2 regions of the Allobosea sp. GW821-FHT09G06 genome follow, and region 2 is predicted to be linked to the other one. Evidence: riboswitches for the same ligand, from Rfam matches in the RefSeq annotation. Region 2 holds a riboswitch; the other holds the start of a gene.
What was found. A riboswitch is a leader RNA that binds a small molecule or an ion and turns the genes downstream of it on or off. The one in region 2 is predicted to bind thiamine pyrophosphate.

Region 1 (4,194 bases), on a different contig from region 2:
CAGCCGATTACCCGACGCCGGCCCGGCGGCCCGCGAATTCCAGGCTCGATTGCAGCAAGCTTTCACAGGCTCATGGCGTGAGGCTGCCGGATTGGCAGGGCTCGCTCAGTGCCTGCGTCGCGCGGCTGCTTGGGGATCAAGGCAAGGAGCAGCAACGATGAAGGGCATCATCCTGGCCGGCGGCTCCGGCACGCGGCTGCATCCGATGACGCTGGCGATGTCGAAGCAGCTCCTGCCCGTCTACGACAAGCCGATGATCTACTACCCGCTCTCGACGCTGATGCTGGCCGGCATCCGTGAGGTGCTGATCATCTCGACGCCGCATGACCTGCCGAACTTCAAGCGCCTGCTCGGCGACGGTTCCGACTGGGGCATGAGCCTGACCTATGCCGAGCAGCCCCATCCCGGCGGGCTGGCGCAGGCCTATCTGATCGGCGCCGATTTCGTTGCCGGCGAACCATCAGCCCTGATCCTCGGCGACAATCTCTATTACGGCCACAGCCTGCCGGAGATGATGGCACGCGCGACGGCCCGCGCGAGCGGCGCGACCGTCTTCGCCTATCATGTCCGCGACCCCGAGCGTTACGGCGTGGTCCAGTTCGACAAAGCCGGCAAGGCGATCTCGATCGAAGAGAAGCCGAAGGCGCCGAAATCGAGCTGGGCCGTGACGGGCCTCTATTTCTACGACGCCGAAGTGGTCGAGATCGCCCGAAGCCTCAAGCCGTCGCCGCGCGGCGAGCTCGAGATCACCGATGTCAACCGGACCTATCTGGAGCGGGGCGCGCTCTCGGTCGAGTGCATGGGACGCGGCTTCGCCTGGCTCGATACCGGCACGCCCGACAGCCTTCTGGAAGCGGGCGAGTTCGTCCGCACGCTGGAAAGCCGCCAGGGGCTGCGCATCGCCTGTCCCGAGGAAATCGCCACGCGGCGAGGCTGGATTTCGGCTGCGCAGTTGACGCTGCTGGGCGAGAGGCTCGCGAAGAGCGACTACGGACAATACCTGCTGCGCATCGCGGGCGATCTCGGCGGATAGCTCACGCCGGATGCGTCGACACAGGGCTGCAATACTCTCGGGAGCATAGCAGTTCCCGGCCTCGACAACGTCAGGGCTCCATCGTCAACGCGTAGAACTTCTCATCGACCTCGCGGCGCGATTGGCGACATCAGCGAGGCCCAGGGCGACTGCAGCCAAGGTCAGCACGAGGGCGCCGATTATGCCCAGCGGCACGCTGATATAGGGCGAGCTCCATTTGGGCGGGCCATCGTCGATAGGAGGTCGCATCGCCCAATGTGAACGAGAATGGCTATCGCATCTGGTCATTGGCGCATCCTCTTGAATTGAGGTCGATCTAGATATGCTTCAATCGAACATTGACCACCACACGCCCAGCATTACCGGAAAGCTGACGACGCCGATATGCGTTGGTGAATCAATGGTAAACGCCTGAACCCGCCATCGTCGTCAGATGCAGCGCAACAGGGAATGTTGCGGACGCACAAACGCTGCCGTTGTCAGTGGCGCACCGATCTGAGCCGTCTCGAAGCCAATGACGGCACTGTCATAGTCATGCCGAGCAGCTTCGCCACAGTCCGCCACCGAGATCGCCGTGGCCGCAGTTCACGGCGCCTTTTCCTATACTGCTTGACAGCAGGGCCCACCGCTCGTCATCTGCATCCGTTCCCAGGGGGGCCTCGCTAGGAGGCTGAGATTCCGCCGGCTGGGCTTTCGAGCCCGGCAACGCGGTGACCCTCCGAACCTGATCCGGATCATACCGGCGTAGGGATGCGGGACATGCGGCCGTCACAGGCCCTGATTCCAGCTTGCGCTCGTGATCCTCCAGCGATCGACGCTTCGGCTTGGCCGCGCGTCCGAACGGAGTGGGTTGAAGTGACGCAAGCCGAGATCATCGCGGCGCTATCGGCGTTCATCGCGCTTCCCGACGCGTCGGAAGCCGTGTTCGAGGCGATGGCACTCAAGGTCTTCGCCTATCAGTTTCGCAACAACGAGCCCTATAAGCGCTTCTGCCTGCAGCGCGGCCGCACGCCGCTCTCGGTGAAGCGCTGGTGCGACATCCCGGCCGTGCCGATCACCGCCTTCAAGGACCTGACGCTGAGCTGTAGCCCGCCGGAGCAAGCCGAACGCGTCTTCATGACCAGCGGCACGACGCAAGGCATCCGCGGCCGCAGCTACCACCCGACGCTCGACGTCTGGAAGCGCTCGATGCTGGTGAATTTCCGGGCGCGCTTCATGCGTGGGCGCGAGCGCATCCGCATGGGCATCCTCTTCCCGGACGAGACGGAGCTGCCGAACTCCTCGCTCGCCACCTATCTCTCGCTCGCCAAGCGCGAATGCGGCACGGCGGATTCAGAGACCTTCATCAATGCCGCCGGTCTCGACCTCGACCGCTTGCTGGCAACGCTCGCGCAAGTCGAAGCCAGCGGCGAGCCCTATGCTCTGCTCGGCGCGAGCTATTCCTTCGTGCCCGTGCTGGACGCGCTCGCCGCGAGCGGCCGGCGCTTCGCCCTGCCGCAAGGCAGCCGCATTCTCGATACCGGCGGCTTCAAGGGCCAGTCGCGCGAACTGGGGCCGGACGAGTTCTATGACGGGCTCAGCGCCGCCTTCGGCGTGCCGCGTTCGGCCTGCATCAACATGTACGGGATGACCGAGCTCAGCTCGCAGCTCTATGACGACGGCAATGCCGTCTGTCCGTCGGTGAAATCCGGGCCGCACTGGATCCGCAGCCGCGTGGTCGATCCGCTCACCGGCACCGACCTGCCGGACGGCGAGCGCGGCGTTATCGTCCATCACGACCTCGCCCATTTCAACTGCGTCGCGGCGATCCTGACCGAGGATGCCGGCGAGATCGTGCCGGGTGGCTTCAAGCTGCTCGGCCGTGTCGATGGCGAGGCCTCGAAGGGCTGTTCGGTCGCGGTCGCCGAATTCCTCGCAGCGGCGCGAGGCTGATCGCCGTGATCGAGCATGCGGGCCATCTGCCGGGCCTGAACCGCGAGGCGTTGCGCTGGCGCGAGGTCAGTCACAGCGCCTGGGGCGAGAGCGCCATCATCGCGCTGCCGGAGCTCGACGAGGCGCAGGCAAAGGCGCTCTGCGCGCATGTACGCGACAATGCCCGCGTCAAGCTGAAACGGATGGAGACGGCGCGCATCGTCGCCGCGATCGATGCCGCCATCGCGCGCCTGCTCGACCGCAGCCACCCGCTGCGGCGCAAGGCCGAGCACCTGCTGCCGATCGTCACCGGCTATGATCGTGAGACGGTCCGGCTCGGCCTCACCGGCTATCTCAAGACCTTCCGGCGCCCGCAGCTCCTGCGTTTCCTGGCCGAGGACTTCGCCAATCCCGGCCTGCTCGACGGTTTCCAGCCGACGCCCAAGGGCGGTTATCTGCGCGCCCATGGCCCGGAGCTGCTGCTGCATGTCTGGGCGGGTAATGTGCCGGCGCTCTCGCTCTGGAGCCTGATCTGCGGCCTGCTGGTGAAGGCGGGCAATATCGGCAAGCTCGCCTCGGCCGAGCCGCTAACGGCCGGCTGGTTCGCGAAACTTCTCGCCGAGATCGACCCCGAGATCGGCGAATGCCTCGCCATCACCTGGTGGAAGGGCGGCGAAGCGGCTGCCGAGCCGGTCTTCCTGCGCGCGGCCGACACCGTCATGGCCTATGGCGGCAACGAGACGCTGACGGCGCTGCGCGCCAAGCTGCCGATCACGACCCGCTTCCTGCCGCATGGCCACAAGATCGGCTTCGGCGTGATCGCGCGCGAGGCGCTCGACAGCCGAAAAGCGCCCGCACTGGCCCGGCTCGCGGCCCATGACGTCACGCGCTACGAGCAGCAGGGCTGCTACTCTCCGCAGATGCTCTTTGTCGAGCGTGGCGGAAAGGTCAGCCCCTCGGAGTTCTCCCATTACGTCGCGCATGAACTCAGCTCCATCGTCTCGCGCCATCCGCGCCGTGCATTGTCACAGGGCGAAGCCGCCTCGATCGCCGCATGGCGTAGCGCGCAGGAGACGCGCGCGATGGATGGAGCCGCCGAGCTTCTCGGCGAGCCATCCGACAATTGGAGCGTCGTCCATGTCGAGACACCGGAAGCACTGAACCCGACGGGGCTGAACCGCACGCTCAAGCTGGTCTCGGTCGAAAGCCTCGACGATGTCCCCGCGCTCGTCGCGCCCTATCGCAACTTC
Region 2 (4,194 bases):
AGCGATAGCGACGAGACCAACCTTTTCGTAGCGCGCGACATCGTGCGCGGCTGGATCGCTGCGGACCTGAAGGAGGGGGAGTAATGGCGCTCAATCCCGTCCTCCGCGAGATTGTCACGCGTGCTGCCGATAGGGGTAGGCGCGTGATGCTGCAGCGAGAGGTGGCCCGCGAGGCTTTGGTCGGGGCCGTTGCGGATGAGATTTATTCCGCCACGCCCGACGATACGGACCTCGATACCTTGGCGCTCGCCGACATGATCGTGGAGCGCTTGGAGGCGATGGGTGTCGAGCTTCCCAAGCCTCGGCTCAGTGTTCGTGCCGAGACGAAGCGGGAGGCCACGTAATGTTCCGGCGACAAGCCTATACTGGGGCTGAGTTGCCTAAGGATACGAAGGTGCCCAGGATGCCGTCCAACGTCCAGCCGGCGCCTGCGCCGGGTCCGGTTAGCTTGCTTGATTGGATGACGCCCCTCGGCAAGCGCCTTGGCGACTGCACCGGGGATGAGATCGCGGCTCTTGCCGCACTCTTCAATGAGTTGGCGAAGAGCAAGTCCACCGCCTGAAGCCCAGGGCGATTTATGACATCAGACCCGCCGGTGCAGATCGGCGGGCCTCTAACTTCAATTCGCGCGCCGGGCATTCCTGCGCTCGGCAGCTAACCGCACCCGAGCAGGTGTCGTGTAAATTCGTTCCAGCAATGTAGCTGTGAAATCGAGCAAATCTTCCGCCTCGTTCGCAGTTAAAGTGCCGCGATGAGCGCCGTCATTCCCGTCTTCACGAATGCATGCGGAGAGGTCGCGCAAATCTTCCGGTAGTTTTGCATTGTCAAACAGCCAAGGCAGGCGCAACCCAAGATCACGCCGCATTTTCTGAGTAAGCCCTGGTGTTTCCTCCTCCGGTAACAGCGGTGCTGTTGCTAAATCGATCGACAACCGGAACATCGTGCCCGCTGCATTCCAGCATTGAGACGACATACAACGGGCAGCCTCCTCAAAAATATTGTTGATATTTTCGGGTAGGTGCTCCGGGGGAGAAATGTCGCTAACGTCAGCTACCGATATAAATCGCCTTATGCCGAAATCAGCTTCGATAGAGCCTGGTATTTCGGATACAGAAATGTTATTTCTACGTTCGAAGGCGTTTGCCTTTTCTTGCGAGAGCACAAATATGGTGCCTTTCTTGCATCTTCTGCAAACGCAAAAGGCTTCGAATATATGTGACCATCCGTGTTCGCGCCCTAAGAGGCAGTCACCTTTCACGTCGAAGGTTACATGCGCTGTTCCGCACCGAGGACAGTCGCCAGCAATCTCAGCCATCGTTTCTTCCCGTCGAAACCTATTCTATCCCTCCCTCACCATAGCGACGCTCAAACCCGCTGCCATCCCTCTCGCCGTTCAGGACGCGCGCCAGCACCGGCCACTCAGAGAAGGTAGTTTAGGAGAGGAGATCACCTTTAGTCCTGCTCATCCGCCCAGACTTCATGTTCAATGACTGCGAAATCGATACACTTGCCGATCTGACCATGCTCGTTGACGACCACGGACATATCGCTCGTGTGCATTATCCCTGCGGACTCAAAGAGGTCGCGAATGGTGTCCGCTTCGCTGCTTGCGATGGCGCCGATCTTTTCAAAGCTGCCCGAAACAAAGTCGACTTCGAAAGCGAGATCGCCAAAGAGCTCACTCGAAACGTCCTTCCCTTCGCGATCCACCATAGTCTGCTGCGCGCAGATAGTGAATCCGCCGGGAACAAGTGCCGCGACCGCATCCGATTTTGCCGCCAATCGGAACGCCTCGGTTTCTGCGGCGAACACATTCCGAACATGCTGCTCGTTTGGTTTTCGGCGATAGACCTTTCTGATGCGCCCAGCGCTTGGATCGACAAAAATCAGCCCGTAGGCTCCCTCGGTGAGATAAACGAAATTTGATCCCGCGAGCCTTAGCCCGCGCGATTCGTTCGCAAAGCCCATCTCCATCAACCCCGTCGTGAATGCGGCCTTTCGGCGCTACACAAAAGCACTCACACTATTGCTACACAATCGCTCACAACTTCCAAGCTAAGCGATTGATAAATAACAGGAAAAAATGGTGGCGGAGACGGAGGGATTCGAACCCTCGATACCCTTGTGGGGTATGCTCATTTAGCAAACGAGTGCCTTCAGCCTCTCGGCCACGTCTCCGGCGAGAGGCTCTATGCCCGATTGCCGAGGCGTTTGACAAGTCTCGCCGGCAATTTCCTTTGCGCAGCCTGTGCATGTGTCCAAGCGAACCCCTAAGCCCTGCCGTGTGAAGGGGCGCTCTGGCGACTCCCCGCAGCTAGCCAGCACAAGCACACAGCCGAGCCCTGCGTCGGCTTGCCTTGCTCCTCCGCTGGCCAGCCACTAGATTGAACCTGTCCGTTGGGGTGCCGAAAGGCTGAGAGGCGTGTTCCGCGCCAACCCATCGTACCTGATCCGGGTAATGCCGGCGAAGGGAACGGTCTTCGGCTCGCAGATGTCTTGCTCGTGCCCCAGGCCGCTGCCTTTCCGGGAGCAGGGAAGAGCATGACGGCGCAACGCCTTCAGTCGGGCCTGAATGTCGCGGTGGTCGGCGCCGGCGTCGTCGGTTTGGCCTGCGCCGCCGAACTGCTGGCGCGCGGCGCACAGGTAACCATCCATGAGCGCGGCCCGCGCATCGGCGCCGAGGCTTGCTCCTGGTATGCCGGAGGCATGCTCGCGCCCTGGTGCGAGGGCGAGAGCGCCGAGGAGCCGGTGATCCGGCTCGGCCAGCAGGCGGCCGATTGGTGGGAGCGACATGCCGGTGGCGTCGTGCGCAATGGCACGCTTGTTGTGGCGCCCAGTCGCGATCGTTCGGAGCTGCGCCGCTTCGGCCAGCGCACCAGCCATTTCGAGGAGATCGATGGCGAGGCCATCGCCGGTCTGGAGCCCGATCTCGCCGGACGATTCTCGCGGGGGCTGTTCTTCGCGGGCGAGGCGCATCTCGACCCGCGCGTGGCGATCGCGGCTTTGGCTGAGAGGCTCGTCGTTGGTGGGGTGGCCATCCATTTCGACCGCGCCGTCGAACCCACCGATCTCGATGCCGATATCGTGCTCGATTGCCGGGGATTGGCGGCGCGCGATGTCCTGCCGGACCTGCGCGGCGTGAAGGGCGAGATGCTGCTGCTGCGGAGCGACGATATCAGCCTGTCGCGGCCGGTCCGGTTGCTGCATCCGCGCATCCCGCTCTACATCGTCCCACGCGGCGACGGGCTCTTCATGGTTGGTGCGACCATGATCGAGAGCGGGGAGCGCCGCCGCATCTCCGCCCGCGCCATGCTGGAATTGCTCGGTGCGGCCTACGCGCTGCATCCGGCCTTCGCTGAAGCCGAGGTCGCCGAGATCGGCACTGATGCCCGCCCGGCCTTTCCCGACAACCTGCCGCGGCTGACGCGTCGTGGTCGGGTGATCCATGTCAACGGGCTCTATCGCCACGGCTTCCTGCTCAGCCCCGCCATGGCGCGGATGGCAGCCGAGGCCGCGCTGAACCCGCAATCCACACCGGAGATGCTGCATGACGTTGCTGCTTAACGGCGCGCCTCAGACCGTTGCCGCGAAGACCTTGGCCGAGGCGCTGGCCGAGCTGGGCTTTGCCGGCCGCATCGTCGCGACCGCGCTGAACGGTGATTTCGTGCCGGCCCGCAAGCGCGCCGAGACGGCCTTAAGCGAGGGCGACCGCATCGAGATCGTCGCGCCGATGCAAGGAGGCTGAGATGGCGTCCTTCTATGGTTTCGAGCCAGAGAACCCGCTCTTTCTGGGCACCGCGCAATACCCGTCGCCCGCCATCCTGGCCGAGGCGGTGAAGCGCTCCGGCGCCGAGGTCGTCACCGTGTCGCTGCGCCGGGAATCCTCCGGTGGTGCCGGACAGGCCTTCTGGGCGCTGATCCGCGAGCTCGGCGTCAAGGTTCTGCCGAACACGGCCGGCTGCCACACCGTCAAGGAGGCCGTGACCACCGCTCAAATGGCGCGCGAGGTCTTCGGCACCGACTGGATCAAGCTCGAGGTGATCGGCGAGGACGACACGCTCCAGCCGGACGTGATCGCGCTGGTCGAGGCCGCGCGCATCCTCACTGACGACGGCTTCAAGGTCTTTCCCTACACGACCGAGGATCTCGTCGTCGGCGGGCGCTTGCTCGATGCCGGCTGCGAGGTGCTCATGC

Region 1: linked by a shared signal. The riboswitch ahead of AC07NY_RS11690 (LuxE/PaaK family acyltransferase) and the one ahead of thiO (glycine oxidase ThiO) in region 2 are both predicted to bind thiamine pyrophosphate.

The regions. Positions count from the first base shown of each region.
Region 1 covers NZ_JBWKOI010000002.1:318,667-322,860, reverse strand. The annotation lists gene rfbD (dTDP-4-dehydrorhamnose reductase) at 1-161, shown strand, start outside; gene rfbA (glucose-1-phosphate thymidylyltransferase RfbA) at 158-1,033, shown strand; TPP riboswitch at 1,674-1,802, shown strand; gene AC07NY_RS11690 (LuxE/PaaK family acyltransferase) at 1,889-2,965, shown strand; gene AC07NY_RS11685 (acyl-CoA reductase) at 2,971-4,194, shown strand, end outside.
Region 2 covers NZ_JBWKOI010000003.1:76,321-80,514, forward strand. The annotation lists gene AC07NY_RS16610 (hypothetical protein) at 1-84, shown strand, start outside; gene AC07NY_RS16615 (hypothetical protein) at 84-344, shown strand; gene AC07NY_RS16620 (DUF4145 domain-containing protein) at 620-1,315, opposite strand; gene AC07NY_RS16625 (hypothetical protein) at 1,453-1,974, opposite strand; tRNA gene AC07NY_RS16630 (tRNA-Ser) at 2,088-2,178, opposite strand; TPP riboswitch at 2,389-2,490, shown strand; gene thiO (glycine oxidase ThiO) at 2,542-3,564, shown strand; gene thiS (sulfur carrier protein ThiS) at 3,548-3,745, shown strand; gene AC07NY_RS16645 (thiazole synthase) at 3,747-4,194, shown strand, end outside.